Regions from separate parts of the Streptomyces sp. NPDC007872 genome, predicted to be linked through region 1. Evidence: riboswitches for the same ligand, from Rfam matches in the RefSeq annotation. Region 1 holds a riboswitch; each other region holds the start of a gene.
The links. A riboswitch is a leader RNA that binds a small molecule or an ion and turns the genes downstream of it on or off. The one in region 1 is predicted to bind thiamine pyrophosphate.
Positions count from the first base shown of each region.

Region 2: it holds a riboswitch for thiamine pyrophosphate, as region 1 does, so the genes downstream of both, thiC (phosphomethylpyrimidine synthase ThiC) here and thiO (glycine oxidase ThiO) in region 1, are expected to answer to the same signal.
Region 3: it holds a riboswitch for thiamine pyrophosphate, as region 1 does, so the genes downstream of both, ACFYNX_RS04825 (thiamine ABC transporter substrate binding subunit) here and thiO (glycine oxidase ThiO) in region 1, are expected to answer to the same signal.

Region 1 is NZ_JBIAEA010000002.1:866,257-875,789, forward strand. It holds gene ACFYNX_RS09070 (deoxyribonuclease IV) at 1-566, opposite strand, end outside; gene pknB (Stk1 family PASTA domain-containing Ser/Thr kinase) at 573-2,525, opposite strand; gene ACFYNX_RS09080 (thiazole synthase) at 2,616-3,410, opposite strand; gene thiS (sulfur carrier protein ThiS) at 3,416-3,655, opposite strand; gene thiO (glycine oxidase ThiO) at 3,652-4,848, opposite strand; TPP riboswitch at 4,846-4,958, opposite strand; gene ACFYNX_RS09095 (NAD(P)/FAD-dependent oxidoreductase) at 5,103-6,266, shown strand; gene ACFYNX_RS09100 (Rv2175c family DNA-binding protein) at 6,343-6,708, shown strand; gene thiE (thiamine phosphate synthase) at 6,892-7,545, shown strand; gene metF (methylenetetrahydrofolate reductase [NAD(P)H]) at 7,739-8,656, shown strand; gene ACFYNX_RS09115 (hypothetical protein) at 8,711-9,533, shown strand, end outside.
Region 2 is NZ_JBIAEA010000005.1:195,477-205,009, forward strand. It holds gene ACFYNX_RS19485 (cytochrome ubiquinol oxidase subunit I) at 1-142, opposite strand, end outside; gene hisC (histidinol-phosphate transaminase) at 432-1,529, opposite strand; gene ACFYNX_RS19495 (LacI family DNA-binding transcriptional regulator) at 1,921-3,027, shown strand; gene ACFYNX_RS19500 (metallophosphoesterase) at 3,781-4,851, shown strand; gene ACFYNX_RS19505 (hypothetical protein) at 5,059-5,709, shown strand; gene thiC (phosphomethylpyrimidine synthase ThiC) at 5,821-7,602, opposite strand; TPP riboswitch at 7,596-7,742, opposite strand; gene ACFYNX_RS19515 (YibE/F family protein) at 7,781-9,247, shown strand; gene ACFYNX_RS19520 (SsgA family sporulation/cell division regulator) at 9,353-9,533, opposite strand, start outside.
Region 3 is NZ_JBIAEA010000001.1:1,164,324-1,173,856, forward strand. It holds gene ACFYNX_RS04815 (phosphatidate cytidylyltransferase) at 1-703, shown strand, start outside; gene rlmN (23S rRNA (adenine(2503)-C(2))-methyltransferase RlmN) at 784-1,890, shown strand; TPP riboswitch at 1,924-2,034, shown strand; gene ACFYNX_RS04825 (thiamine ABC transporter substrate binding subunit) at 2,115-3,209, shown strand; gene ACFYNX_RS04830 (iron ABC transporter permease) at 3,248-4,861, shown strand; gene ACFYNX_RS04835 (ABC transporter ATP-binding protein) at 4,861-5,892, shown strand; gene ACFYNX_RS04840 (dihydrofolate reductase family protein) at 6,006-6,653, shown strand; gene ACFYNX_RS04845 (hypothetical protein) at 6,680-7,840, opposite strand; gene ACFYNX_RS04850 (ATP-binding cassette domain-containing protein) at 7,822-8,550, opposite strand; gene ACFYNX_RS04855 (aspartate aminotransferase family protein) at 8,765-9,533, opposite strand, start outside.

The sequences.
Region 1 (9,533 bases):
CCGGCGGCGAACACGTGACACGTGTCCAGGCAGACGCCCAGCTTGGGGTGGCGGTCGAGGGCGTCGAAGTACGGGCCGAAGTCCCAGGTCCGCGAGCAGAGCGAGGAGCCCTGCCCGGCCGTCGACTCCAGGAGCAGGTCCGGGTCGTCCGGGTGCGTCAGCTCGTCGAGCAGCGGCAGCAGCCGCTCCCGCACCTGGGCGAGCGCCACCTCGCGCGGCCGGCCGCCGGTCGCCGAGCCGGTGTGCACCACCACGCCCTTCGCGCCGATCTCCCGGCCCCGGCGCAGCGAGTGCCGCAGCGACTCCACCGACCTCTCCGCGGTGGCCTCGGTGTGCGAGCCGAAGTTGATCAGGTAGGGGGCGTGGACCCAGGCCGAGAGCGACGCCTCCGCGCACTCGGTCCTGAACCGCTCGTCCTGGGCCGGATTGCCGGCCGGGGTGGCCCAGCCGCGCGGGTTGGCGACGAAGACCTGCACGGTCTCGGCGCCCAGCTCGCGGGCGTAGCCCAGGCCGACCGTGGCGAGACCGCCGGCCACGGGGACGTGGCCGCCGACGGGGTTGCGCATGGGTGTCTACAGTCCCTTGATCGTGAGGATGACCGTGGAGCCCTCGGGGGCGGTGGAGCCGCCCTCCACGGACTGGCTCGCGACCGTGTCGCCGAGGTACGGGAAGGACTTCTTCAGCTTCACCTCGAAGCCCGCGTCCTCCAGGGCGGTGCGCGCGTCCGCGGTCGTCTCGCCGGTGACGTCGGGGACCTCGACGAGGGCGGGGCCCTTGGAGACGGTGAGGGTGACGGTGTCGCCCTCGGCGGCGCGGCTGCCCTCCGGGAGGGACTGGGCGGCGACCGCGCCGGCGTCCTCGGGGGAGTCGACCCGCTCGGGGGCGACCCGGACGGTGAGCCCGGCTTCCTGGAGCGCGGCCGTGGCGTCGGCGACGGTCTCGCCGGTCACGTCGGGCACGTCGATCGGGGCGCCCTTGCTGACGACCAGGGCGACCGCCGAGTCGGGGGCGCGCTCGGTTCCGGGCTCGGGGTCGGAGCCGATCACGGCCCCCTTGGCGACGGAGTCGCTGAACTCGCGGGTGACCACCCCCGGGGCCAGCCCCTCCTCCTCCAGGGCCTTGCGGGCCTCGGCGAGCGGCTTGTTCCGGAGGTTGGGCACCTTCACGATCTCGGGGCCCCGGGAGAGGGTGAGGACGACCGTGTCGTTGCCCCGCAGGCGCTCGCCGGGGGCCGGGTCGACGGCCATGACGGTGCCGCGCTCGTACACGTCGCTGAAGGCGCGCCTCGTCGTGCCGACGTCCAGACCGGCGTCGGTGATCCGCTTCGTCGCGGCGGCCTCGGTCTGGCCGAGGACGGCCGGGACGCGGGTGAACTGGCCGGAATTGATGTACCAGACCCCGGCGCCCAGGCCGAGGACGAGCAGGACGGCGGCGATCACGAGCAGCGGGCCGCGCGGGGGCAGCCGGCGGGCGCCGGGGACGGTGGGGGCCGGGGGCGGCTCGGGCGCCGGCATCCGGCCGGTGTGCCGCACCTCCCGGACGTCGTCCTCCGGCGGCGGGAGGTCGATCACGCTGGTGCGCTCCTCGGCCGGCACGGCGCGGGCGATCACGCTCGTCCGGTCCTCGGCCGTGTCCCGGGCGCCGGGCCGTGCCTGCGGCGGCACCGCGTCCAACTGCGCGTCGGTGAGCGCGGCGCGGGCCTCCAGGACCAGGCCGAGCAGGGCGGCGGCGTCGTGCGGACGTGCCTCGGGGGCGCGGGCCGCGGCGGCCGCGACCAGCCCGTCGAGCTCCGGGGCCAGGCCCGGCACGGCGGCCGAGGGCGCGGGCACGTCCGTGTTCAGGTGCCGGTAGAGCACCTGGGCGGGCGTGTCGCCCGCGTGCGGCTTGGCGCCCGTCAGCATCTCGTACAGGACGACGCCGCAGGCGTACACGTCGGCACGGGTGTCGGCGGTGCCGTGCTCGATCTGCTCCGGCGCCAGGTACGAGACCGTGCCGAGGACCGAGCCGGTGGTGGCGGTCGCCGAGCCCACGGCCCGTACGAGACCGAAGTCCGCGACCTTCACCCGGCCGTCGTCCCCTATCAGGACGTTCTCCGGCTTCATGTCCCGGTGCACGAACCCGGCCCGGTGCGCGGCGCCGAGCGCGGCGAGCACCGGCTCCAGGATGTCGAGCGCGGCCCGGGGCGCCAGGGCGCCCCGCTCGCGCAGCACGTCGCGGAGGGTGCAGCCGGGCACGTACTCCATCGCCAGGTAGACGTACGCGCCCTCGGCGCCCTGGTCGAAGACGCCGACGACGTTGGGGTGGGCGAGCCGGGCCACCGACTTCGCCTCGCGGATGAACCGCTCGACGAAGACGGCGTCGGCCGCGAGCTGCGGGTGCATCACCTTGAGCGCGAGGACGCGGTCGAGGCGGGTGTCGACGGCCCGGTAGACCGTGGCCATCCCGCCGACGGCGATGCGCGCGTCGACGCGGTAGCGGCCGTCGAGCAGCCGCCCGACGAGGGGGTCCTGAAGGGTCGTGTCCACGGCGACGAGTCTACGAGCCGCGCACACGCGTCCGGTGCGCCCGCCCCGTACCGCAGCAGACCTGTGACGAGCCCCGGAGGGCCCCCGGCCTCAGAACGCCGGGCGCTCCGGATCGAGCCGCGCCCGGCCCTCCACCGGCGAGGACGCCTCCGCGAAGTGGCGGCGCGGGATCCGGCCGGCCCGGTGGGCGAGCCGGCCCGCCTCGACCGCGTGCCGCATCGCCGAGGCCATCAGGACCGGTTCCTGCGCCCGGGTGACGGCCGAGGCCAGCATCACCGCCGCGCACCCCAGCTCCATGGCGAGCGTCGCGTCCGACGCCGTGCCGGCCCCCGCGTCCAGGATCACCGGCACCCCCGCCCGCTCCACGATGAGCCGGAAGTTGTGCGGGTTGCGGATGCCGAGCCCGGAGCCGATGGGGGAGCCGAGCGGCATGATCGCCGCGCACCCCACGTCCTCCAGCTTCCGGGCGAGGACCGGGTCGTCGTTGGTGTACGGCAGGACGGTGAAGCCGTCGTCGACCAGGGTCTCCGCCGCGTTCAGGAGCTCCTCGCCGTCCGGCAGCAGGGTCCGCTCGTCGGCGACGACCTCCAGCTTGATCCAGTCGGTGCCGAGCGCCTCCCGGGCGAGCCGGGCGGTCAGGACCGCCTCGCCGGCCGTGAAGCAGCCGGCCGTGTTGGGCAGCACCCGGATGCCGAGCCGGTCCAGGACGGAGAGGACCGAGCCCCGCACGGTCGGGTCCAGGCGCCGCATGGCGACCGTGGTCAGCTCCGTGCCGCTGGCGACCAGGGAGCGCTCCAGGACGTCGAGGCTGGGCGCCCCGCCGGTGCCCATGATCAGGCGGGAGGAGAACTCCGTACCGCCGAGGACGAACACGTCGTCGGACATCGCGCTCAGCCCCCCTGCACCGCGGTGAGGACCTCCACCCGGTCCCCGTCGCCGAGGAGCGTCGCCGCCCACTCGCCGCGCGGGACCACCGTCTCGTTGACGGCGGCGGCCACCCCGGAGGGGGCCGCGGTCAGGGTCGCGACGAGGGCGTCGAGGGAGACGGGGCCGGAGAGCGCGCGCGCCTCCCCGTTCACGGTCACGGTCACGGTCGCGGTCACGTCGTTGGCGGGCGGGTTCGCGCTCATGCGGGCTGCTCCTGACGTACGGGAGGGGTGGAGGAGAAACGGCGGGGGGTGAAGGGGCGCGCCTCGTCGGGCAGGGCGCCCGTGGTGAGCACCTCCGCCATGACGTCGCCGGTGACGGGGGTGAGCAGCACCCCGTTGCGGTGGTGGCCGGTGGCCATCAGCAGACCGGGCAGCGCGGTGGGGCCGAGCAGCGGGGCGTTGTCCGGCGAGCCGGGGCGCAGCCCGGCCAGGGTCTCGGTGAGCGGCAGCTCGGTGATTCCCGGCACCAGCTCGTGCGCGTCGCGCAGCAGCTCGTACACCCCGCCCGCCGTCACCGTGGTGTCCCAGCCGAGCTCCTCGCTGGTGGCGCCGACGACCAGCTCGCCGTTCTCGCGCGGCACCAGATAGACGTGGCTGCCGCGCACGACGGCCCGGACGGTCCGGGAGAGGAAGGGGGCGTACGCGGGGGGCACCCGCAGGCGCAGGACCTGGCCCTTCACCGGGCGCACCGGCGGGAGCACCTCGTCGGGCACCCCCGCGAGCCGCCCGCTCAGGCTGCCCGCCGCGAGCACGGTCTGTCCCGCCGCCAGCTCCCCGCCCCCGGCGAGGACCGCGCCGCGCGCCCGGTCGCCCCGCACCGCGAGCCGTTCCACGAGCGTCCGGTGGAAGACCACGCCGGCCCGCTCGCAGGCGACGACGAGCGCGGCGGCGAGCCGGCGCGGGTCCACCTGGTGGTCGCCGTCGACCCGGAGGCCACCGCGTACCCCCGGCGCCAGCATCGGTTCGAGGCGGCGGCACTCGCGGCCGCTCAGCCACTCCGAGGCGAGCCCGCAGCGCACCTGCAGGGCGTGCAGCTCGCGCAGGTGCGCCCGGTCGTCGGCGTCGAGGGCGACGGCGAGGGTGCCGCAGGCGCGGTGCCCGACGTCCAGCCCGGTCGCCTCCTCCAGCTCGGCGACGAAGGCCGGATAGCGGGCGGCGGAGGCGAGGTTGAGCCCGAGCAGGGTCTCCTCGCCGTAGTGCAGCTCGGTCACGGCGGCGAGCATCCCGGCCGCGACCCGCGCGGCCCCGCCGCCCGGCTCGGGGTCGACGACGGCGGTGCGCAGCCCGCGCAGCGCGGCCCGCCAGGCCGTGACCAGGCCGATGATGCCGCCCCCGACCACGAGGACGTCGACCCCCCGCACGTCGGAGGCCTCTCGGACATCGGAAGAACGCATGGGCGTCCAGCCCCTCCCTTCGCCGGCATGACCCGGATCAGGTTCGTACGGTCGGAGGCCGGTCAGCCTCCCTCTCAGCCCGGTGCGTCCGGGCTCCCGCGAGTGCTTTACGCCCGCCAGACTAGCTTCCGCCGCCCACCCGTCACGAGGGGGCCGTGGACCCCACCCTTCCTGACGCACCGTCAGGTACGTAAGGTGGCCGTGTGAGCGAGCAGAAGCAGACCCAGCGGCGCGTCGTGGTCGTCGGCGCCGGAATGGCGGGCGTCCAGACCGCCGTCGCCCTGCGCGAGCAGGGCTTCACCGGCCCCGTGACCCTCGTCGGGGCCGAACCCCACCAGCCCTACGACCGGCCCCCGCTCTCCAAGGCGGTCCTCCTCGGGAAGGCCGAGGGCTCCGCCTTCGAGGTCGACTTCGAGGACCTCGGCGTCGAACTCCGGCTCGGCGTGGACGTCACCGGGCTGCGCGCCGCCGACCACGAGGTCGACACCGAGGCCGGGCCCGTCGCGTACGACGTCCTGGTGATCGCCACCGGCGCCCACCCGGTCACCCTGCCCGGCTCCGGGGGCGTCCCCGGCGTCCACCTGCTCCGCACCCTCGACGACGCCGTCCGCCTCGGACCCGTCCTGGAGCGCCGCCACGCCGTCGTGGTCGTCGGCGCCGGCTGGATCGGCGCCGAGTTCACCACCGCCGCCCTCGGCGCCGGCTGCGCCGTCACGGTCGTCGAGGCCGCGGACCTCCCGCTCGCCGGCACCCTGCCCGCCGAGGTCGCCGCCCCTATGGCCGACTGGTACGGGGCGAACGGCGCCGAACTCCTCACCCACGCGCGCGTGGACACCGTCGAACCCGGCCGGGTCCGCCTCGCCGACGGCCGCGAACTGCCCGCCGAGGCCGTCGTCGTCGGCATCGGCGCCCGCCCCGCCACCGGCTGGCTCGCCGGCTCCGGCATCGCCCTCGACCCGGGCGGCGCCGTCACCGCCGACGACCGGCTGCGCACCTCCCTGCCCGACGTGTACGCGGTCGGGGACTGCGCCTCCTTCCCCTCCGCCCGCTACGGCGAGCGCCTCCTCGTCCACCACTGGGACAACGCCCTCCAGGGCCCGCGGGCGGTCGCCGCCGCGATCACGGGCGCCGACACCGGCCCGTACGACCCCGTGCCGTACTTCTGGTCCGAGCAGTTCGGGCGCTTCGTCCAGTACGCGGGACACCACGCGGGCGCGGACGAGCTGCTGTGGCGCGGCGACCCGGCGGACGAGGCCTGGTCGGTGCTCTGGCTGCGCGCCGGGGTGCCGGTGGCCCTCCTCGCCGTCGGCCGTCCCCGCGACCTGGCCCAGGGCCGGAAGCTGATCGAGGCCGCGACCCCGGTCGACCCGGCCCGCGCGGCGGATCCGTCCGTACCCCTGAAGGCGGCGGTCCGATAGGGGCGTTTCGTCCGATCGGCGTGATACCTCCCGGGCCCGACTACCGGCTGTCGGTCCGGGATGGCAGGCTTGTCACGTGACCGAGATTGACGCAAAGACCGATGCTCTCGTCCCCGCCTGGCTCTACCTGCCCGACATCGCGGAGATGCTCGACGTCGAGGTGACGCGCGTGCGGCAGCTCGTCAAGGAGGGCCAGCTCATCGCCGTGCGCCGCGGAGAGAACAACGCGCTCCAGGTGCCCGCCGCCTTCATCCAGGGCGACAAGGTCGTCAAGGGCCTCGCCGGGACCCTGACCCTCCTGCGGGACGACGGCTTCACCGACGAGGAGATGCTGGAGTGGCTCTTCACTCCGGACGAGAGCCTGCCGGGCACGCCCGCGCAGGCGCTCGGCGAGAACCGCGGCACGGAGGTGAAGCGCCGCGCCCAGGCGCTCGCCGTCTGACGCGCCGCACCGCCTGACGCGCGCGGCCCGACACGCGCGGCCCGACGGACGCCTCCCGGCGCCCCGGGGGCCGGCGCGCGTCGCCCGGCGCGCGCACCGAAGACACCACCAGCCGGTGTCGCGGCGCCGGTCCCCGCCGACCGGCCGCCGCGACACCGGCGACACCGACGGGGGGACCCACCCATGCCCACGCCTCGCGAGCGGCTCGCCGACGCCCGGCTCTACCTGTGCACCGACGCCCGGAAGCGCCAGGGCGACCTGCCCGCCTTCCTCGACGCCGTGCTCTCCTCCGGCGTGGACGTCGTCCAGCTCCGCGACAAGGGCATGGAGGCCGCCGAGGAGCTGGAGCACCTCGCCGTCTTCGCCGAGGCCGCCCGCCGGCACGGCAGGCTCCTCGCCGTCAACGACCGGGCGGACGTCGCCCACGCCGTCGGCTCCGACGTCCTCCACCTCGGCCAGGGCGACCTGCCCGTCCCCGCCGCCCGCGCGATCCTCGGCGACGAGGTGCTGATCGGGCGGTCCTGCCACGCCGAGGACGAGGTGGCCGCGGCCGCCGCCGAACCGGGCGTGGACTACTTCTGCACCGGCCCCTGCTGGCCCACCCCCACCAAGCCCGGACGGTACGCGCCGGGGCTCGGCCTCGTGCGGTACGCGGCCGGCCTGGCCCAGGACCGCCCCTGGTTCGCCATCGGCGGCATCGACGAGGCCAACCTCAACGAGGTCCTGGACGCGGGAGCGCGCCGGATCGTCGTCGTCCGGGCGATCACCGAGGCCGACGACCCGGCCGCCGCGACCGCCGCCCTCGCCCGGCGCGTCCGGGAGCGCGCCGAGGGCTGAGACGGGCCGGGCGGTACGAGACCGGACCGGGACGCGCCCAGGACGGGACGCGCCCAGGACCGGACGCGCCCGGGACCGGTCCGGGCCGGGATCCGGACACGTCCGGACCGGGCCGCCCGGAAAGTGTCCGAAAAAGTGTCCACCGATCGGACAACCCGCACACGGCCCGACGCACCCCGTCTAACCTGCCCGTATGGCCCTTGGTACCGCTTCCGTCCGCTCGGACCGCGCCCGCACGGTCCGCGACATCCTCGCCTCCGGCGGCACGTCGTACTCCTTCGAGTTCTACGCGCCCCGGACCGAGAAGGGTGAGCAGAGCCTCTGGAAGGCCATGCGGCGGGTCGAGGCGGTCGGCCCCAGCTTCGTCTCCGTGACCTACGGCGCCGGCGGCACCACCCGGGGCGGCACCGTCAAGGCCACCCAGAAGATCGCCTCCGACAGCACCCTGACCCCCGTCGCGCACCTCACGGCCGTCGGTCAGTCCGTCGCCGAGCTGCGCAACATCCTCGGCCAGTACGCCGACGCCGGCATCCGCAACATGCTCGCCCTCCGCGGCGACCCGCCGGGCGACCCGCTGGGCGAGTGGATCGAGCACCCCGAGGGGGTCCGGTACGCCGCCGACCTGGTCCGGCTGATCAAGGAGTCGGGCGACTTCTGCGTCGGCGTCGCCGCCTTCCCCGAGATGCACCCCCGGTCCACCGACTGGGACACGGACGTCCGGCACTTCGTGGACAAGTGCCGCGCGGGCGCCGACTACGCCATCACCCAGATGTTCTTCGACCCGGAGAACTACCTGCGGCTGCGCGACAGCGTCGTCAAGGCGGGCTGCGAGACTCCGGTCATCCCCGAGGTCATGCCCGTCGTGAACGTGAAGACCCTCGACCGGCTGCCCCAGTTGAGCAACGCCGCCTTCCCGGCGCGCGTGAAAGAGCGCATCCTCGCCGTCAAGGACGATCCCGCCGCTGTACGCTCCATCGGTATCGAGTTCGCGACGGAGTTCTGCGCGCGTCTGCTGTCCGAGGGCGTCCCCGGACTGCACTTCATCACGCTCAACAGCTCCACCGCGACGCTCGAGATCTACGAGAATCTCGGACTGCACCAGCAGTCGTGACCGGTCGTACCCGCCCCGACCCGCGGCGGTGACCGCGGAGAGGGGCGGCGGGGCATGGGGTGGACGGTCCTCTACATCGCGTTCGGCGTGGTCGCGCTGTGGCTCCTGGGGGAGGTGCTCCTCCAGTACAAGGCGCGGCTGCGCTGGCGCCTGCTGGCCTTCTGCGGCTTCCTCGGCGTGGTCCTGGGCGTCCTGCTGCCCTCGGTCCCGGTGATCGTCGCCGGCGCGGTCGCCTTCGCCGTCGGCCAGACCTACGTGACGCTCTCGTTCCGCCGCGGCTTCTCCACCGGCTGGGCGATCGGCGGCAGTCCGGGCGCGAGCCGCCGCCGCAGGTCCGGCGCGCCGGACCGGGTCGGACCCACCCTGGAGGTCACCGGGCTCTCGTACGACGAGCCGGGCGCCGGCCGGGGCCCCGGGGAGCACCCGGAGGCGGCGGCCGGGAACACGGCGGTCTACGAGCCCCTGCCGATGCCCGACGACACCGGCCAGTACGGGGTCTACGACACCGGCCGCGACACCGCCCCCGCCGCCGGCGCCGGCCACGACCCGGCGGCCTACGCCCCCTACGCGGCGGGATACGACCAGCAGGGGTACGACCAGCAGGGATACGAGCCGCAGGGGTACGAGCAGCCCGTCCACCAGCAGGGGTACGACTACGGGACCGCCGGACAGCAGCAGTACGCCGCCTACTCCGACCCGTACATCGGTCCGGGCACGGACGCCCAGCAGTACGGCTCGTACTACGGCGACCCCTACGCCCCCTCGTACACCTACGACACCCCGCCCGGCGGGGTCTGGGTCCCGCAGCAGCGCGACACCGAGCCGGACCCGCAGCAGCAGGCCCCGGGGCCGTACGGCCCCGGACCGCACCAGGACG
Region 2 (9,533 bases), on a different contig from region 1:
TCTCCGTCCGCACCCAGGCGGTCTGGAGACCGGCGGTGAGCGCCGCGAGGGAGATCGTCAGCGGGACGAAGAGGAAGTGGTAGACGGTGGTGATGCCGAACTGCCAGCGCGCCAGCGTCTCTGGCGCAAGAGCGAGGTCCACGTCGCTTTCTCCTTACATCGCCGTGGTCACATCGGCGGTCCGCCCTGACCCTTCCACCGATAGTGGGACGAACCGGGGCGCGCTTGTGAACGCGTTCACATTCACAAGCATTATGGCTCATACGAAATCCGTACTTGTCTTCGGGGGCCCTTTACAGGACGTCTCTTTGCTCACACGTCCCCCGCGGCCCTGAGCACGCCCCCTGCACACCCCGAGCACGCCCCCCGCACGCGAACGGCCCCCGCGAGCGGCTGCTCGCGGGGGCCGTCGAAACGCGCCTCGGTGAGGCTCAGAGCTCCTTGCGGAAGCCCTCCGCCGCCTGGAGGAACAGGTCGTTCGCCTCGCCCTCGCCGATCGTGACGCGCACGCCCTCGCCGGCGAACGGGCGCACCACGACGCCGTGCCGCTCGCACGCCGCCGCGAAGTCGGTCGTCCGCTCGCCGAGCCGCAGCCAGACGAAGTTCGCCTGGGTGTCCGGCACGGTCCAGCCCTGGGCCACCAGGGCCGCGCGGACCCGCTCGCGCTCGGCCACCAGCGAGCCGACCCGGCCGAGCAGCTCGTCCTCGGCCCGCAGCGAGGCCACCGCCGCGTCCTGCGCCAACTGACTCACGCCGAACGGCACCGCCGTCTTGCGCAGCGCCGCCGCCACCGGCTCGTGGGCGACCGCGAAGCCGACCCGCAGCCCGGCCAGACCGTACGCCTTGGAGAAGGTGCGCAGCACGGCGACGTTGGGCCGCTCGCGGTACAGCTCGATGCCGTCCGGGATCTCGGGGTCGCGCACGAACTCCTTGTACGCCTCGTCGAGCACGACCAGGACGTCGGAGGGCACCCGGTCGAGGAAGCGCTCCAGCTCGGCCCGGCGCACCGCGGTGCCCGTGGGGTTGTTGGGGTTGCAGACGAAGATCAGTCGGGTCCGGTCGGTGATCGCCTCCGCCATCGCGTCGAGGTCGTGCACCTCGCCCTCGGTCAGCGGCACCTGCACCGAGGTGGCCCCGCTGATCTGCGTGATGATCGGGTACGCCTCGAAGGAGCGCCAGGCGTAGATCACCTCGTCGCCCGGGCCCGAGGTCGCCTGGAGCAGCGACTGCGCGACCCCGACCGAGCCGGTGCCCGTGGCCAGGTGCGAGACGGGCACGCCGAAGCGCTCGGCCAGCTCCTCCATCAGCCCGGTGCAGGCCATGTCCGGGTACCGGTTGAAGGTGTCGGCCCCGGCCACCACGCTCTCCAGGACCCCCGGCAGCGGCGGGTAGGGGTTCTCGTTGGAGGACAGCTTGAAGGCCACGGGCCCGCCCGCGGCGGCCGGCTTGCCCGGCTTGTAGGTGGGGACGCCGTCCAGCTCGGCGCGCAGCCTGGGGCTGCCGGTGCTCGTCCCGCTGGTCTCGCTCACGGTGTGGCCTCCTCGATCGTCCGTACCGCCAATACTGCTCACCTTAAGAGGATTCGGCCCTGCTGCGAATGGGCTGTGGACAACAGGAGGGACACGGCTTCCCGGCCGCCTCCGGGTCGCCCCGATGAGTGGGGAGCGCGCGCACGGGTGGCGCGCGCCGGTGGCGAGCGCCGTGGCGCGCATCCCCCGTAGAGGTGAGTTGAGACCTCTTCGAGACTTCGCCCCCTCGCCAGGCCCACACCTCCCAGCACCCCGAAGGCGCAGTCCAAATGCAGCAACTACCTTTAGATCCAAGGCGTTTACTGGATTTCGATCATGCAGAAACGTGCCTGTCAACGCCTGCATATGCGACCGCCCCGACCGCCCCTCATCGCCCTACTATCGGCTCGCCATGACAGCAGCAGGGAAGCACCAGGTGAGCCGGGCACAGACCCGGGGAAGCCGGCAGGGCAGGGCGGGCATCAGGGACGTCGCCGCCGCCGCCGGGGTCTCCATCACGACTGTCTCCGACGCGCTCAACGGGAAGGGCCGGCTCCCCGACGCCACCCGCCGCCACGTCCGCGAGGTCGCCGACCGGCTGGGCTACCGCCCGTCCGCGGCGGCCCGCACGCTCCGTACCGGCAAGTCGGGACTCATCGGCCTGACCGTGACCACGTACGGGGATGAACCTTTCACCTTCACCGAATTCGCGTACTTCGCGGAGATGGCCAGGGCGGCCACGTCGGCCGCGCTCGCCCGGGGCTATGCCCTGGTCATCCTCCCCGCCACCTCCCGCCATGACGTCTGGTCGAACGTCGCCCTCGACGGCACCGTCGTCATCGACCCCTCCGACCACGACCCCGTCGTCACCGAACTGGTCCGCCAGGGACTGCCCGTCGTCTCCGACGGACGCCCCGCCGGCACCCTTCCGGTCACCGCCTGGGTCGACAACGACCACGAAGCCGCCGTCCTCGACCTGCTCGACCACCTCGCCGCCGCCGGTGCCCGCCGCATCGGCCTCCTCACCGGCACCAGCACCGACACGTACACCCGCCTGTCCACCACCGCCTACCTCGACTGGTGCGCGCGGGTGGGCCAGGAGCCCGTCTACGAGGCCTATCCGGCGCACGACCCGTGCGCGGGCGCCGTCGCGGCCGACCGGCTGCTCGCCCGCCCGGACCGGCCCGACGCCGTGTACGGCCTCTTCGACCCCAACGGGACCGACCTCCTCGCGGCCGCGCGCCGCTACGGGCTGCGCGTCCCGGACGACCTCCTGCTGGTCTGCTGCAGCGAGTCGGCCGGCTACGCCACCACCGAACCGCCCCTCACGACGCTCTCGCTCAAACCGCGCCGGATCGGCACGGCCGTCGTCCAGCTCCTCATCGACGCCATCGAGGGGGTCGAGAACGACGGACCGGTCGAGCAGGTCATACCGACCGAACTCATCGTCCGCACCTCCTCGCAGCGCCGCCCGCCCCGCACGACGGTCAGCCCGCCGCGCTCGCCCGCGAAGGACTGATCCGGGGGCCGGCGCCCTGGAGAGGAACACCTTGGGACACGCCGTTCCCGTCCCTGCCCGTGGGCGGGAACGGCCAAACCGATCACCGCACCGGTTCCAACCCTGGACTGGACCTTCCCAATTCGGGCGAAACGACTGGTGAACCCGGAGTGGACCCGGATTCACCACCCCTGGTGCGTCACACAGGAGGACGCTCATTCCTATGATGGGCGGACGACACCGCGGACCACCCCGACCAGGCCGGTCCGCGATGTGCAGGGCATCGCGACGGTGGTGGAGGGGTCGATGACTCAGGGGGCCGGTCAGGAGCCCGTGGTACGCACGGCGACATTGCGTGACTTCCGCGTACCGCCGTACGCACGCGTGCCCGTGCAGAGCCATGCCGCCGAACCGTCGGGCCCGGAGCCGTACTCCGCGCCGGACGAGCATCCGGCGGCACACGGCGCTCCCGCGCCCCACTCCGCCCCGGTCGAGCGCCATGCCGAACGTCATGACGAGCGCCATGCCGAGCACCCGACCGCGCACCCCGGCGCGCACCCGGCCCCGGCCGTCCGGCCGGCCGCCGCCGAGCCGCTGCCTCCTGCCGAGCCGCTGCCCCCCGTCGCGCCCTCCCCGGTCGAGGCCGTGCCGGTGCCGACGCCGGTGCCGGTGCCGACGCCGGTGCCGGTGCACCCCCCGGCGGCCGAGTCCGTACCGCAGGCGTCCGTGCCGCAGACGCCCCCGCCCCCGCCCCCGCCGCAGGCACCCGCGCCCATGCCCGCCGACCCGACCCTCCACCTCGGCCACCGCACCGTCGCGCCCCCCTACCCCGCCTCCCCGGACGCGCCCGCGGCCCCCGTCGCCTCCGGCCACCCCGGGAACGCGTTCCCCGAGGGCGAACCGCCCGAGGGGTACACGCCGACCGAGCGCGACCTGCCCGTCATCAACCGCGGCGACACCGTCCAGGTGAAGGTCTCCCCCGCCCCCGCCGACGAGGCCCCGGCCGGCGACGGACCCGGTCCCCTCTACGTCGTCGGCGACGTCCACGGCTACCTCGACGAACTCGTCGCGGCCCTGCGCGCCCAGGGCCTCGTCGACGAGAACGGCGGCTGGGCCGCGGGCAACGCCCGGCTCTGGTTCCTCGGCGACTTCACCGACCGCGGCCCCGACGGCATCGGCGTCATCGACCTGGTCATGCGGCTCTCCGCCGAGGCCGCCGCCGCCGGCGGCTACTGCAAGGCCCTCATGGGCAACCACGAACTGCTGCTCATCGGCGCCAAGCGCTTCGGCGACACCCCGGTCAACTCCGGCGCGGGCACCGCCACCTTCCAGGCCGCCTGGCTGCTCAACGGCGGCCAGAAGCAGGACATGGACCGCCTCCAGGACGTCCACCTCCAGTGGATGTCCCGGCTCGACGCCGTGGTGCGGGAGGACGACCACCTCCTCGTGCACTCGGACACCACCGCGTACCTCGAATACGGCGAGACCATCGAGGACGTCAACGACACGGTCCACGAGATCCTCAACCGGAACGACGCGGACGAGGTCTGGGACGTCTTCCGGAAGTTCACCAAGCGCTTCGCGTTCCGCGACGACGGGGGACCGCAGGCCGTCCAGGAGCTGCTCTCCACCTACGGCGGCAGCCGGATCGTGCACGGCCACAGTCCGATCCCGTACCTCCTCGGCCAGGTCGGCACGGAGGACGGCGAGGACGGCGGAGGCCCGGTCGTCGACGGACCGCACGTGTACGCCGACGGGCTCGCGATCGCCATGGACGGCGGAGTGACCATGGCCGGGAAGCTCCTGGTCGTCCAACTCCCCCTGAACGGCAGACCGAACGGCTGACCTAGCGTCTGACTGAACGGTTGGCCGAACGGCCGGCCGGACACCCGCTATCACCCTGCGCATCCGGGAAGGACGATTTCGGGAAACTCCCTGTCAGCCCGCCGCGTCGCCGCCATACCATCGGGTGCATCCGTAGCAGGCTCTCCTCCGTTTCCGCCCGCCCGGTCGTCTTCCCACGGCCGTCACGGGCCTACGGAGCATCGGGGGATGCACATGAACGTGGCTCCGCACCTGCTGACCGAGGACCGTGCCGAGTACGAGCGGGTCCTCGACGACGCACTGAGCACCGCCCACGCACGTCCGGAACTCGCCGGGGTCGGCACCCGGCTCACGGTCGCGCAGTTGCGCGCGATGACGCTGAACGCGACGGCGCTCGTCACCTCCGCGGCCGCGAGCGAGTACGACCACTTCGTGAAGGTCCGCGAGCAGAACCGCGCGTCCGCCGGGACCCGCACCCCCGCCCCGTACGACCTGCCCGGCCCCGGGGCGGGCGTCGTCGCGATCGTCACCGTCATGGTGCCCGTCCTCGCGGGCGCCGCCTCCGTCATCTTCCTGCTGGTCGGCGCGGTGCTGCACGCCCTCGCCCCCACCGTGGCGTTCGGCGCGACCCTGCTCACCGCCGGCCTCGTGTTCGGCTCGCTCGCCGCCGCCGGACTGCTCTGCGCGGCCGCCGGGCTCCTCGTGACGGCCCTGCGCAACAGCCCGGTCGAGGTGAGCACGGGCGGCCCGCCCGGCGCTCCGGACGACGAACTCTCCCGCGCCCGCGAGGCCTGGCGCCTCGCCCTCCTCGAACGCGGCATCGTCCCCTTCCTCCGCGACGCCCTCGCCGCCACCCCGCCGGACCCGGCCGCCCCCTGACGCGCCGGACCGGCCCGCGACTCCCCCCCCCGGGGTCGCGGGCCGGCCCCTGAGCGAAAGAGTCCCGGGCGGACGGTTCCCGAGCGAACGGACCCCGGGCTGACGGGTCCCCTACTCCGCCAGCGGCAGGTACACGCGGTTGCCGCTCGCCGCGAACTCCTTCGACTTCTCCGCCATGCCGGCCTCGATCTCCTGCTCCGTACCGCCGTGTTCGCGGCGGATGTCCTGGGAGATCTTCATCGAGCAGAACTTCGGACCGCACATCGAGCAGAAGTGCGCGGTCTTCGCGGGCTCCGCCGGCAGCGTCTCGTCGTGGAACTCGCGGGCGGTGTCCGGGTCGAGCGCCAGGTTGAACTGGTCCTCCCAGCGGAACTCGAAGCGCGCGTCCGAGAGCGCGTCGTCCCACTCCTGCGCGCCCGGGTGCCCCTTGGCGAGGTCCGCCGCGTGGGCCGCGATCTTGTACGTGATGACGCCGGTCTTCACGTCGTCGCGGTTGGGCAGGCCCAGGTGCTCCTTGGGCGTCACGTAGCAGAGCATCGCCGTGCCCCACCAGGCGATCATCGCCGCGCCGATGCCGGAGGTGATGTGGTCGTAGGCGGGCGCCACGTCCGTGGTCAGCGGGCCGAGCGTGTAGAACGGCGCCTCCTCGCAGATCTCCTGCTGGAGGTCGATGTTCTCCTTGATCTTGTGCATCGGGACGTGTCCCGGGCCCTCGATCATCGTCTGGACGTGGTGACGCTTGGCGATCGTGTTCAGCTCGCCGAGCGTCTTCAACTCCGCGAACTGGGCGGCGTCGTTGGCGTCGGCGATCGAGCCGGGGCGCAGACCGTCGCCGAGCGAGTACGTGACGTCGTACGCCGCCAGGATCTCGCAGAGCTCCTCGAAGTGCGTGTAGAGGAAGTTCTCCTTGTGGTGCGCGAGGCACCAAGCGGCCATGATCGAGCCGCCGCGCGAGACGATGCCGGTCTTGCGGCGCGCCGTGAGCGGAACGTACGGCAGGAGCACGCCGGCGTGCACGGTCATGTAGTCGACGCCCTGCTCGGCCTGCTCGATCACCGTGTCCTTGTAGATCTCCCAGCTCAGCTCCTCGGCCTTGCCGTCGACCTTCTCCAGGGCCTGGTAGAGCGGCACGGTGCCGATCGGCACGGGGGAGTTGCGCAGCACCCACTCGCGGGTGGTGTGGATGTTGCGGCCGGTGGACAGGTCCATGACCGTGTCGGCGCCCCACTTGGTCGCCCAGGTCATCTTCTCCACCTCCTCCTCGATGGAGGAGGTCACGGCGGAGTTGCCGATGTTGGCGTTGACCTTCACCAGGAACCGCTTGCCGATGATCATCGGCTCGATCTCCGGGTGGTTGACGTTCGCCGGGAGCACGGCCCGGCCCGCCGCGATCTCCTCCCGCACGACCTCGGGGGAGACGTTCTCGCGGATCGCGACGTACTCCATCTCCGGCGTGATCTCGCCACGGCGGGCATACGCGAGCTGCGTCACCGCCTGGCCGGAGCGGCCCCGGCGCGGCAGGCGGGGGCGGCCGGGGAAGACCGCGTCGAGGTTCTTGAGCCCGCCGCCGCGCGGCGAGGTGTGCTTGATGCCGTCGTCCTCGGGGCGGGCCGGGCGGCCCGCGTACTCCTCGGTGTCACCGCGCGCGATGATCCAGTTCTCGCGCAGCGGCGGCAGGCCCCGCCGCACGTCGGTGTCGACGGTGGGATCGGTGTACGGGCCGGAGGTGTCGTACAGCGTGACGTCCCTGCCGTTGGTGAGGTGCACCTGACGGACCGGAACCCGCAGGTCGGGGCGAGAGCCCTGGACGTATCCCTTGTGCCAGCCCGGCGTGCGCCCGTCGGACTGGTCGTTCTGGTCGGAGGCAGGCGTGCGTGCGTCCTGAATGGTCATGAGACCGATCTCCCTACGCCGGCATTACCCGGTAACAGGTTCGGCGGTCGGCGCAGCCTCCTCCCGTACGTACATCGGTACGCGCGTACGGTGATCAGCGCCCTCTCAGCCCGGTGCTCCGAGCTCCCGCGTGTGCAAAGGTGCCACCACGCTAGCGTCATCCCGGGCGTGCTGAACAGTGGGCCCCCGCCGTTCTTGCGATGATCGGTCGGTGACTTCCCCCCAGCAGACCCCCGAGCCGCACGACCACTCCCACGGCACGGGCCCGTCGTCCCACGGCCCCGGACCCGGTTCCGGGCACGGTGCGGGCCAAGGGCACGGATCAGGCCATGGCCATGGATCCGGGCACGGGCACAGCCACAGTCATGGCCCCGCCGCGCCCGTGTCCCGGCACCTGCGCAAGGTCATCGCCGCCGTCCTGGTCCCCTTCGCCACCGCCGTCGTGGTCGGGCTGGCGGTCCTGTGGCCCGGCGGCGCCCCGGCGCACGAGCGCACCGGTGTCGGTTTCGACCGGCAGACCGAGCAGGGCGAGGTCGTCTCCGTCGAGTACGTCGACTGCAAGGTCGTGAACGCCGGTCAGGTCCCGCCGACCGGGGACACCTCCACCCCGGAGGGGCGCGAGGCGGTCGAAGCCCAGCAGGGGGAGTGCAAGAAGGCGAGGGTCCAGGTCACCACCGGACCGAACAAGGGGCGCGAGTTCACCGAGATCGTGCAGCCGGGAGCACCGCGCCAACTGGAGGAGGGGCAGGGCGTGGTGGTGGCGTACGCCCCCGACGCCCCGTACGACCTCCAGTACTCGGTGACGGACGTGAACCGCAAGGTGCCGTTGGCGGTGCTCGCCGGCATCTTCGCCCTCGCGGTCGTGGCGGTCGGGCGAATGCGGGGGCTCATGGCCCTGGTCGCGCTCGCCGTGAGTTTCCTGGTGCTGATGTTCTTCATCCTGCCCGCGATCCTGCAGGGGTCGAACCCGCTGGTGGTGGCGGTGGTCGGGTCGAGCGCGATCATGCTGATCGCGCTCTACATGTGCCACGGCCTCTCGGCCCGCACCTCGGTCGCGGTGCTCGGCACGCTGATCTCGCTGCTGCTCATCGGGCTGCTCGGCTCGCTCTTCATCGGCTGGGCCTCGCTCAGCGGCAACACGGACGACAACACCGGACTGATCCACGGGCTCTACCCGGACATCGACATGTCCGGTCTGCTGCTGGCCAGTGTGATCATCGGTTCCCTCGGTGTGCTCGACGACGTGACGGTCACCCAGACCTCGGCCGTCTGGGAGCTGCACCAGGCCGATCCGGGCATGGGGCCGCGCGGCCTGTACCGGGCGGGGATCCGGATCGGCCGCGACCACATCGCCTCGGTCGTGAACACGCTGGTGCTCGCCTACGCGGGCGCCGCGCTGCCCCTGCTGCTGCTCTTCTCCATCGCGCAGAGCAGCATGGGGACGGTGGCCAACAGCGAGCTGGTGGCCGAGGAGATCGTCCGGACGCTGGTCGGTTCGATCGGTCTGGTGGCGTCCGTCCCGGTGACCACGGCGCTCGCGGCGCTCGTGGTCTCGGCCGATCGCGCCGAGGGCACCGACCGCCCGGGGACCGGCGGCCGGAAGACCTCGTCGGGGCGGGGCGGACGGCGCCGCCGCGCCAAGTGACGGAAGGGCGAGGAGTGGTACGTCCGGTTCGTCGGCGTGCCGGCTCGGGGGGTCGGCTACGCAGAAGGGTCCGGATCAGGACAACTCGACGCCGGTGCGGCGGTTTCAGGCCGGGCCGGCGTTCTCCTCGGCCAGGATCCGGCCCAGCGCCGCCTCCAGGTTGTCCTCGAAGTCGCCGAGTGCCCGTTCCTGACCGAGCGGCACCAGCTTGTCCGTACGGTCGAGGAAGGCGACGAGCGGTGGCGCGCTGGCCCGGAACAGGGCGCGGTCACCGCCGACCTGGAGC
Region 3 (9,533 bases), on a different contig from region 1:
CGCCGTGGTGGTCGGGCTGTGGGAGCTGACCTCCCGGCTCCAGGAGCGCAAGCAGATCAAGGCGCCGCTGGTGCCGCTCGCGGTCGGCGGCGCGGCGATGGTCGTCGCCGGGTACGTGCGCGGTGCCGAGGGCGCCTGGGTCGCGATGGCCCTGACGGCGCTCGCGGTCCTGGTGTGGCGCATGACGGAGCCGCCCGAGGGCTATCTGAAGGACGTCACGGCGGGCGTGTTCGCCGCGTTCTACGTGCCGTTCCTGGCGACGTTCGTGTCGCTGCTGCTCGCCGCGGACGACGGCCCGTGGCGGGTGCTGACCTTCCTGCTCCTGACGGTGGTCAGCGACACCGGGGCGTACGCGATCGGCTGGCGCTTCGGCAAGCGCAAGCTGGCGCCGAGGATCAGCCCCGGCAAGACCCGCGAGGGCCTGGTCGGCGCGGTGACGTTCGCGATGGCGGCGGGCGCGCTGTGCATGCAGTTCATGATCGACGACGGGGTCTGGTGGCAGGGCCTGATCCTCGGCCTCGCGGTGGCGGCGAGCGCGACGCTCGGCGACCTCGGCGAGTCGATGATCAAGCGCGACCTGGGCATCAAGGACATGGGCACGCTGCTGCCCGGACACGGCGGCATCATGGACCGGCTGGACTCGCTGCTGCCGACGGCGCCGGTGGTGTGGCTGCTGCTCGCGCTGTTCGTGGGCACCGGCTGACCTGCGGTTCTTCGGACGAGGGGCCCGTTGTCCACAGGACGGCGGGTCCCTCTTCGTATCTCTGCGACACTGGTAGCACCATGCCCAAGCCCGGAGAACTCACTTTCGTCGCCCCCCGCGGAGCCAAGAAGCCGCCGCGGCACCTCGCCGACCTCACGCCCGCCGAGCGGAAGGAGGCCGTCGCCGCGATCGGCGAGAAGCCCTTCCGCGCCAAGCAGTTGTCCACGCACTACTTCGCGCGGTACGCGCACGACCCCGCGGAGTGGACCGACATCCCGGCCGCCTCGCGGGAGAAGCTGGCCGGGGAGCTGCTGCCCGACCTGATGTCCGTGGTGCGGCACATCTCGTGCGACGACGACACCACCCGCAAGACCCTGTGGCGGCTGCACGACGGCACGCTCGTGGAGTCGGTGCTCATGCGCTACCCGGACCGGGTGACCATGTGCATCTCCTCGCAGGCCGGCTGCGGGATGAACTGCCCGTTCTGCGCGACCGGACAGGCCGGCCTCGACCGGAACCTGTCGACCGCCGAGATCGTGCACCAGATCGTCGACGGCATGCGGGCCCTGCGCGACGGCGAGGTCCCCGGCGGCCCGGCGCGCCTGTCGAACATCGTGTTCATGGGCATGGGCGAGCCGCTCGCCAACTACAAGCGGGTCGTCGGCGCCGTCCGCCGCCTCACCGACCCCGAGCCGGACGGCCTGGGCCTGTCCCAGCGCGGCATCACCGTCTCCACCGTCGGGCTCGTGCCCGCCATGCTGCGCTTCGCCGACGAGGGCTTCAAGTGCCGCCTCGCGGTCTCCCTGCACGCCCCGGACGACGAGCTGCGCGACACCCTCGTGCCCGTCAACACGCGCTGGAAGGTGCGGGAGGTCCTCGACGCGGCCTGGGAGTACGCGGAGAAGTCCGGGCGCCGGATCTCCATCGAGTACGCCCTCATCCGGGACATCAACGACCAGGCCTGGCGCGGCGACCTGCTCGGCAGGCTGCTCAAGGGCAAGCGGGTGCACGTCAACCTGATCCCGCTGAACCCGACGCCCGGGTCGAAGTGGACCGCCTCCCGCCCGGAGGACGAGAAGGCGTTCGTCGAGGCCATCGCCCGCCACGGCGTGCCGGTGACCGTGCGCGACACCCGGGGCCAGGAGATCGACGGCGCCTGTGGACAGCTCGCGGCCGCCGAACGCTGACCTTGTACTCTGAGCTCGAACACATCTTCATAGCCATTCCGACAGGGGAGCGCCACAGCGCTGAGAGTGCGGTGACCGTCAGACCGCAGACCCTCTGAACCTCGCCCAGGTCATTCTGGGTAGGGAGTTCGGTCGTAACTCGAGCTGTTGCGCCCTGCCCGCGTCCGGTCCGCCGGACGGGGCGGGGCCGCGTCTCTTCCTGGTCCCACCCAGGAGGAAATCCAGTGAGCATCAAGAAGCAGGCCGCCGTCGCGGTCCTCGCGGCGCTCGGCGTCACCGCCCTCGCCGCCTGCGGCACCGACGACGCCGGCGAGGCCGCCGGCAAGTCCGGCGCGCCCGCGCCGAAGACCGTGACCCTGGTCAGCCACGACTCGTTCAACGCCTCCAAGGAGGTCCTGGCCGAGTTCACGAAGCGGACCGGGTTCACCGTCAAGGTCCTCAAGGCCGGGGACGCCGGCGAGGCCGTCAACAAGGAGATCCTGACCAAGGGCTCCCCGCAGGGCGACGTCTTCTTCGGCGTCGACAACACCCTGCTCTCCCGCGCCCTCGACAACGGGATCTTCGTGCCGTACGAGGCGAAGGGCCTCGACCGGGTCCCGGCGGAGTACCGCCTCGACAAGGAGAACCGGGTCACCCCGATCGACTCCGGCGACATCTGCGTCAACTACGACAAGAAGTACTTCGCCGACAAGAAGCTGGCGCCGCCGGTGACCTTCGACGACCTGGCGAAGCCGGCGTACAGGGACCTGCTCGTCGTCGAGAACCCGGAGCGCTCCTCCCCGGGCCTCGGCTTCCTCCTCGGCACGGCCGCGAAGTACGGCGACGACGGCTGGCAGGACTACTGGAAGAAGCTCAGGGCCAACGGCGTGAAGACCGTCGACAGCTGGGAGCTCGCCTACAACCAGGAGTTCTCCGGCTCGGCCGGCGGCAAGCAGGCCAAGGGCGACCGGCCGCTGGTCGTGTCGTACGCCTCCAGCCCGCCGGTCGAGGTGCTGTACGGCGAGCCGCAGCCGAAGGTGGCGCCCACCGGCGTCTCCACCGGCACCTGCTTCCGGCAGACCGAGTTCGCGGGCCTGCTGAACGGGGCGAAGAACCCCGAGGGCGGCAAGGCGCTGATCGACTTCCTGATCTCGAAGACGTTCCAGGAGGACATGCCGCTCCAGATGTTCGTCAACCCGGTGGCGAAGGACGCGGCCCTGCCCGAGCTGTTCACCAAGCACGGCGTGGTCGTGGAGAAGCCGGAGACCATGGCGCCCGGGAAGATCGCCGAGAAGCGCGACGCGTGGATCCAGCAGTGGTCGTCGCTCGTCCTGAAGTAAGGCGCGACGCGCGCGGGAACGCGGCGCGGCTCGGGCTCATGGCCCTGCCCGTCGCGTTCTTCGCGGTGTTCTTCGCGTGGCCCGTCGTGTCCATCGTGGACCGGGGACTGCGGCCCGACGGCGACTGGCGGTTCGGCCGGATCGGCGAGACGCTGAGCCGTCCGGACATTCTCGACGTGCTCGGCTTCACCGCCTGGCAGGCCCTCGCCTCCACCGGCCTCACCCTGCTCGTCGCGCTGCCCGGCGCGTACGTCTTCGCCCGCTTCGACTTCCCCGGCAAGACCGTCCTGCGGGCCGTGGTCACGGTGCCGTTCGTGCTGCCCACCGTCCTGGTCGGCACCGCCTTCCTGGCCCTCGTCGGCCGGAACGGGCTCACCGACGAGCTGTGGGGGCTGCGGCTCGACACGAGCGTGTGGGCCATCCTGCTCGCCCACGTCTTCTTCAACTACGCGGTCGTCGTCCGGACCGTCGGCGGCCTCTGGGCGCAGCTCGACCCGCGCCAGGAGGAGGCCGCCCGGGTCCTCGGCGCCTCCCGCTTCACGGCCTGGCGGACGGTGACGCTGCCCGCGCTCGTCCCGGCCGTGTCGGCGGCGGCCCTGATGGTCTTCCTCTTCACCTTCACCTCCTTCGGCGTCGTGCAGATCCTCGGCGGGGACGCGTACACGACCCTGGAGGCGGAGATCTACCGGCAGACCGCCCGGCTGCTCGACCTGCCGACGGCGGCCGTCCTCACCCTCGTGCAGTTCGCCGCGGTCGGCGCGATCCTCGCCCTGCACGCGTGGACGGTACGGCGGCGGGAGACCGCGCTGCGGCTCGTACCGCCGGAGCGGACCGCGCGCCGGCCGCGCGGCGCCGGGCAGTGGGCGCTGCTCGGCGGCGTCCTCGTCTCGGTGGCCCTCCTGATCCTGCTGCCGCTCGGGGTGCTCGTGGAGCGGTCGTTCGCCGGCCCCGGGGGGTACGGGCTCGGCTACTACCGGGCGCTCGGCTCGCTCGACGAGAGCGGGACCTTCCTGGTGCCGCCCCTGGAGGCGATCGGGAACTCGCTGCGGTACGCGCTGGCCGCCACCGCCATCGCCGTCGTGATCGGCGGGCTCGCGGCGGCGGCGCTCACCCGGCGGGCGGGGCGGCTCGTCCGGGGCTTCGACGCGCTGCTGATGCTGCCGCTGGGGGTCTCCGCCGTCACCGTCGGCTTCGGCTTCCTCATCACGCTCGACGAGCCGCCGTTCGACCTGCGCGCGAGCTGGATCCTCGTCCCCCTCGCGCAGGCCCTCGTCGGCGTCCCCTTCGTCGTCCGGACGATGCTGCCGGTCCTGCGCGCGGTCGACGAGAGGCTGCGGGAGGCGGCGGCCGTGCTCGGCGCCTCGCCGTGGCGGGCCTGGCGGGAGGTGGACCTGCCGCTGGTGCGGCGGGCGCTGCTCGTCGCGGCCGGGTTCGCGTTCGCCGTCTCGCTCGGCGAGTTCGGCGCGACCGTGTTCATCGCCCGGCCCGACAGTCCGACGCTGCCGGTCGCGGTCGCCCGGCTGCTCGGCCGGCCCGGCGAGCTCAACTACGGCCAGGCGATGGCCCTCTCGACGATTCTGATGGTGGTGTGCGCGGTGTCCCTGCTGCTGCTCGAACGGCTCCGCACCGACCGGACCCCCGGGGAGTTCTGATGCTGAGACTCGACGGGGCGACCGTACGGTTCGGGGCGCGGGCCGTGCTCGACGCCGTGGACCTGGAGGTCGCCGACCACGAGACCGTGTGCGTGCTCGGCCCCAGCGGCAGCGGCAAGTCCACGCTGCTGCGGGCCGTCGCGGGCCTCCAGCCGCTCGACGGCGGCCGGGTGTTCCTCGACGGCGCCGACCAGGCCGGGGTGCCGACGCACCGGAGGGGCGTCGGGCTCATGTTCCAGGACCACCAGCTCTTCCCGCAGCGGGACGTCGGCGGCAACGTCGCCTTCGGCCTGCGGATGCGGGGCGACGGGAAGGCCGAGCGGGCGGAGCGGGTGCGGGAGCTGCTCGACCTCGTCGGCCTGCCGGGCGCCGGGCGGCGGTCCGTGGCCGCGCTCTCGGGCGGCGAGCAGCAGCGGGTCGCCCTGGCCCGGGCGCTCGCGCCCCGGCCCCGGCTCCTCATGCTCGACGAACCCCTCGGCCAGCTCGACCGGGGCCTGCGGGAGCGGCTCGTCGTGGAGCTGCGGCAGCTCTTCGGGCGGCTCGGGACGACGGTCCTCGCCGTCACCCACGACCAGGGCGAGGCCTTCGCGCTCGCCGACCGGGTCGTGGTCATGCGGGACGGGCGGATCGCCCAGTCGGGGACGCCCGTCGAGGTGTGGCGCCGCCCGGCCTCCGAGTTCGTCGCCCGCTTCCTCGGCTTCGACAACGTGGTGCCCGCCCGGGTCACCGGGGCGGTCGCCGAGACCGTCTGGGGGAAGGTCCCGGTGCCGGAGGGCTCCCCGCAGGGCGAGCGGCGGCTCCTCGTCCGCCCCGGCGGCGTGCGCCCGGTCCCCGCCGGGGACGGTGCGGCGGCCTGGACGGTGGAGTCCCGGACCTTCCGGGGCAGCCACGTCGTCGTACGGCTCCGGCCGGCCGACGGCCCGCCCCTGGAGGCCGAGCTCCCGCTGCGGGACGCGCCCGAGGAGGGCGCGGAGACCGGGATCGCCTTCCGGCCGGAGGACGTGGTGGTGCTCGGCGACGACACGCCGTAGCGGGCACCGCGGGCGCGATGAGTTCCGCCCGCCGGGGGAGTCTCCCGTACGTCCGGCGTCTCCGCCGTCCGCACGCCCCGCACGTCCGGCACGCCCCGCACGGGAGGAACCCCATGGCCCAGTTGCTCAGAGTCCAGAACTTCAACGTCTCGTCCGACGGGTACGGCGCCGGGGAGGGCCAGAGCCTCGAACGGCCCTTCGGGCACGCGGATCCGGAGGCGATGTTCGCCTGGGCCGGTGCCACGGCGAGCTGGCCACGGCGCACCGACCCCGGCGGCAGCCGCGGCCTCGACGACTACCTGACGCGGGACTACGGGCGGAACATCGGCGCCGAGATCATGGGCCGCAACAAGTTCGGGCCCCAGCGCGGGCCCTGGCGGGACCACGAGTGGCGCGGCTGGTGGGGCGACGAGCCGCCGTTCCACACGCCGGTGTTCGTCCTGACCCACCACCCGCGCCCCTCGTTCGCGCTCGGCGACACCACGTTCCACTTCCTCGACGCCGACCCGGCCACCGCCCTCGCGGCGGCGCGGGAGGCGGCGGACGGCAAGGACGTGCGGCTCGGCGGCGGGGCCGCCACCATCCGCGCCTTCCTCGACGCCGGCCTCGTCGACACCCTGCACGTCGCGGTCTCGCCGGTGGAGCTCGGCTCCGGGTCGCGGCTCTGGGAGTCGTCCGACGAGCTCCTCGACCGCTACCACCGCGACGTCGTGCCCAGTCCGGGCGGCACGGTCACGCACCACCTGTTCTGGCGGAAGTGAGCGAGGGCCCCGACGGAGCCGCGGAGTCACCCCTTCAGCGGTAGCGCCGCCAGTTCCGCCACCGCCCACGTCAGGGGCAGGAAGACGGCGAGCAGGGCGCCCGCGCGCAGGAGGGCCGCCCTGCGCAGGGTCGCGGGCGGGGCGCCGACGAGCAGGAGGGCCTCGGTGACGGGGGCGCGGCTCTGCCGGGACTCCAGGGCCGCGGTCAGGAGCGTGGCGCCGGTGCAGGCCAGGATCAGGGTGGCGCCCAGGCCGGTGAGCGGCCCGAAGGCGGCGGCGTCCGTGTGCGACGCGTACACCGTGGCCGCCGCGAGCATCCCGGAGAGCACCGCGCAGACCACCCCGAGCGGCCGGCCGACGCGGCGGGCCTCCGCCGTCAGGACGCGGCCGGCGAGCAGCCGGACGGCGCCCGGGCGGACCGCCTGGAGGAGGCGGCCGCAGGCGTGGACGAGGCCGGGGCCCGCCGTCGCGAGGCCGATCGCGGTGAGGATCCAGCCGGCCAGGACGGCCGCCGGGCTGCCGTCGAAGCGGCCCGGCAGCGGGAGGCCGTCCCCGCCGCCGCTCCGGCCCGCGTAGGTCTCGACGGCGAGGCCGATCGCGACCAGGGCGACGCCCCACGGGAGCCCGGACGGCATGCTCTCGTCGGCGCCCTCCCCGCCCTCCGGCGCGGTGGGCACGGCGCGGGGGCGCAGGGCCAGGGCCGCGGCCGCGGCGGCGGTCACGGGGACGACCGCGAGCAGGGTGAGGACGGCCGCGAGCGGCACCGGCCGGTCGGCGGCGAGCAGCCCGGCGGCCGCCCCGTCGAGGGGCAGGCCCGTGAGGTCGCCGCGCAGGTGCAGGTAGAGCAGGAGCGCGGCCGCCGAGCCGAGCGTGCAGGTGACGGCCGTCGAGGCGGCGGCGAGCAGGGTGAGCCGGGCCGGCCCGAGGCCGATCGCGGAGAGTCCGGGGCGCGGCCGGGTGCTGGGGTCGGTGCGGGCCACCGCGACCGCGAACTGGACGGTGGCGGCGAGCGGCAGGACGCACCAGAGGAGCCGGAGCGCCGAGGCCGAGGACTGTTCCGGGTGCCCGAGGGCGTGGCCGAGGGTGCAGAGCAGGAGGAAGCCCACCCCCGCGGACGCGGCGGCGACGAGCAGTCGGCGCGCCAGGACGAGGGGGTGGGTGCCCCGGGTCAGACGGAGAGCGAGCACGCGGCGACGCCCTCCGCCCCGGTCGCCGGGGACACGGTGCCGGCCCGGCGCCCGTCGAGGAGCGCGACCGTGCGGTCGGCGAGCGCCGCGACCTCCGCGTCGTGGGTGGCGAGGACCACGGTGATGCCGTGCGAGCGGGCGGCGGCCGTCAGGGTGCGCAGCACCTGGGCGCCGTCGGCGCGGTGCAGGGCGGCCGTGGGCTCGTCGGCGAAGAGCACCGGGGGAGTGGTGACGAGGGCGCGGGCGATCGAGATCCGCTGGCACTGGGACCGGGTGAGGGCGCCGGGCCGCTTGCGGGCGCAGGCCCCGGCGTCGAGCCGGTCCAGCCACTCCAGGGCGGTGGTCTTCGCGGCGCGGCGGGAGACCCCGCGCAGCAGCAGGGGCAGGGCGGTGTTCTCCCAGCCGGTGAGCTCGGGGACCAGGCCGGGCTCGGGGCCGATCCAGCCGAAGCGCTCGCGGCGGAGCCGTTCGCGCTGGGCGGGGCCCAGGGTGTGCACGGGGCCGCTGTTGAACCAGACCTCGCCCTGCTGGGGGACGAGCTGGCCGGAGAGACAGCGCAGGAGGGTGGTCTTGCCGCTGCCCCGCGGACCGGTCAGGGCGAGGATCTCGCCCTCGCGGACGCCGAGGGAGACGCCGCTGAGGGCCTCCGCGCCGTCCAGGGAGCAGTGCAGGGAACGCGCCCAGAGCACGTCGTTGTCCGGTGGGGCCATCGCGTACACCTCTGTCGATCCGATCTGTGTCCCCCGTCCGAAGGGGGTTTTCCCCCGTACGGGTGAACGAAGGGCGGGCCTGTCGGTCACTCGGCACCGTAAGTATTCGGATCGGTTCGTAGGGACAGCACACGGCCCGGGCCGCCGCCATCCACTCGGATGGCGGGCAGACCCGGGCCGTGGTGTCACGCCGTGAGGGCGGCGTGAGGTCCCGCTAGAGCTTGGTCCACGCCTCGGTGAGCACCGAGCGCAGGATCCCCTCGATCTCGTCGAAGGTGCCCTGGTCGGCGATCAGCGGCGGGGCGAGCTGGATGACCGGGTCGCCGCGGTCGTCGGCACGGCAGTATAGGCCGTTGTCGAACAGCGCCTTGGACAGGAAGCCGTACAGGACGCGCTCGGTCTCCTCGTCCGTGAAGGACTCCTTGGTGACCTTGTCCTTGACGAGCTCGATGCCGTAGAAGAAGCCGTTGCCGCGGACGTCGCCGACGATCGGCAGGTCGTGCAGCTTCTTCAGCGTCGAGAAGAAGGCGTCCTCGTTGTCCAGGACGTGCTGGTTGAGGCCCTCCTTGTCGAAGATGTCGAGGTTGGCGATGGCGACCGCCGACGACACCGGGTGGCCACCGAAGGTGTAGCCGTGCAGGAAGGTGTTGTCGCCCTTGTAGAACGGCTCCGCGATGCGGTCGGAGACGATGCAGGCGCCGATCGGGGAGTAGCCCGAGGTCATGCCCTTGGCGCAGGTGATCATGTCCGGGACGTAGCCGAACTTGTCACAGGCGAACATCGTGCCGAGGCGGCCGAAGGCGCAGATCGTCTCGTCGGAGACGAGCAGCACGTCGTACTGGTCGCAGATCTCGCGGACCCGCTGGAAGTACCCGGGCGGCGGCGGGAAGCAGCCGCCGGCGTTCTGCACCGGCTCCAGGAAGACGGCGGCGACGGTGTCGGGGCCCTCGAAGAGGATCTGCTGCTCGATCTGGTCGGCGGCC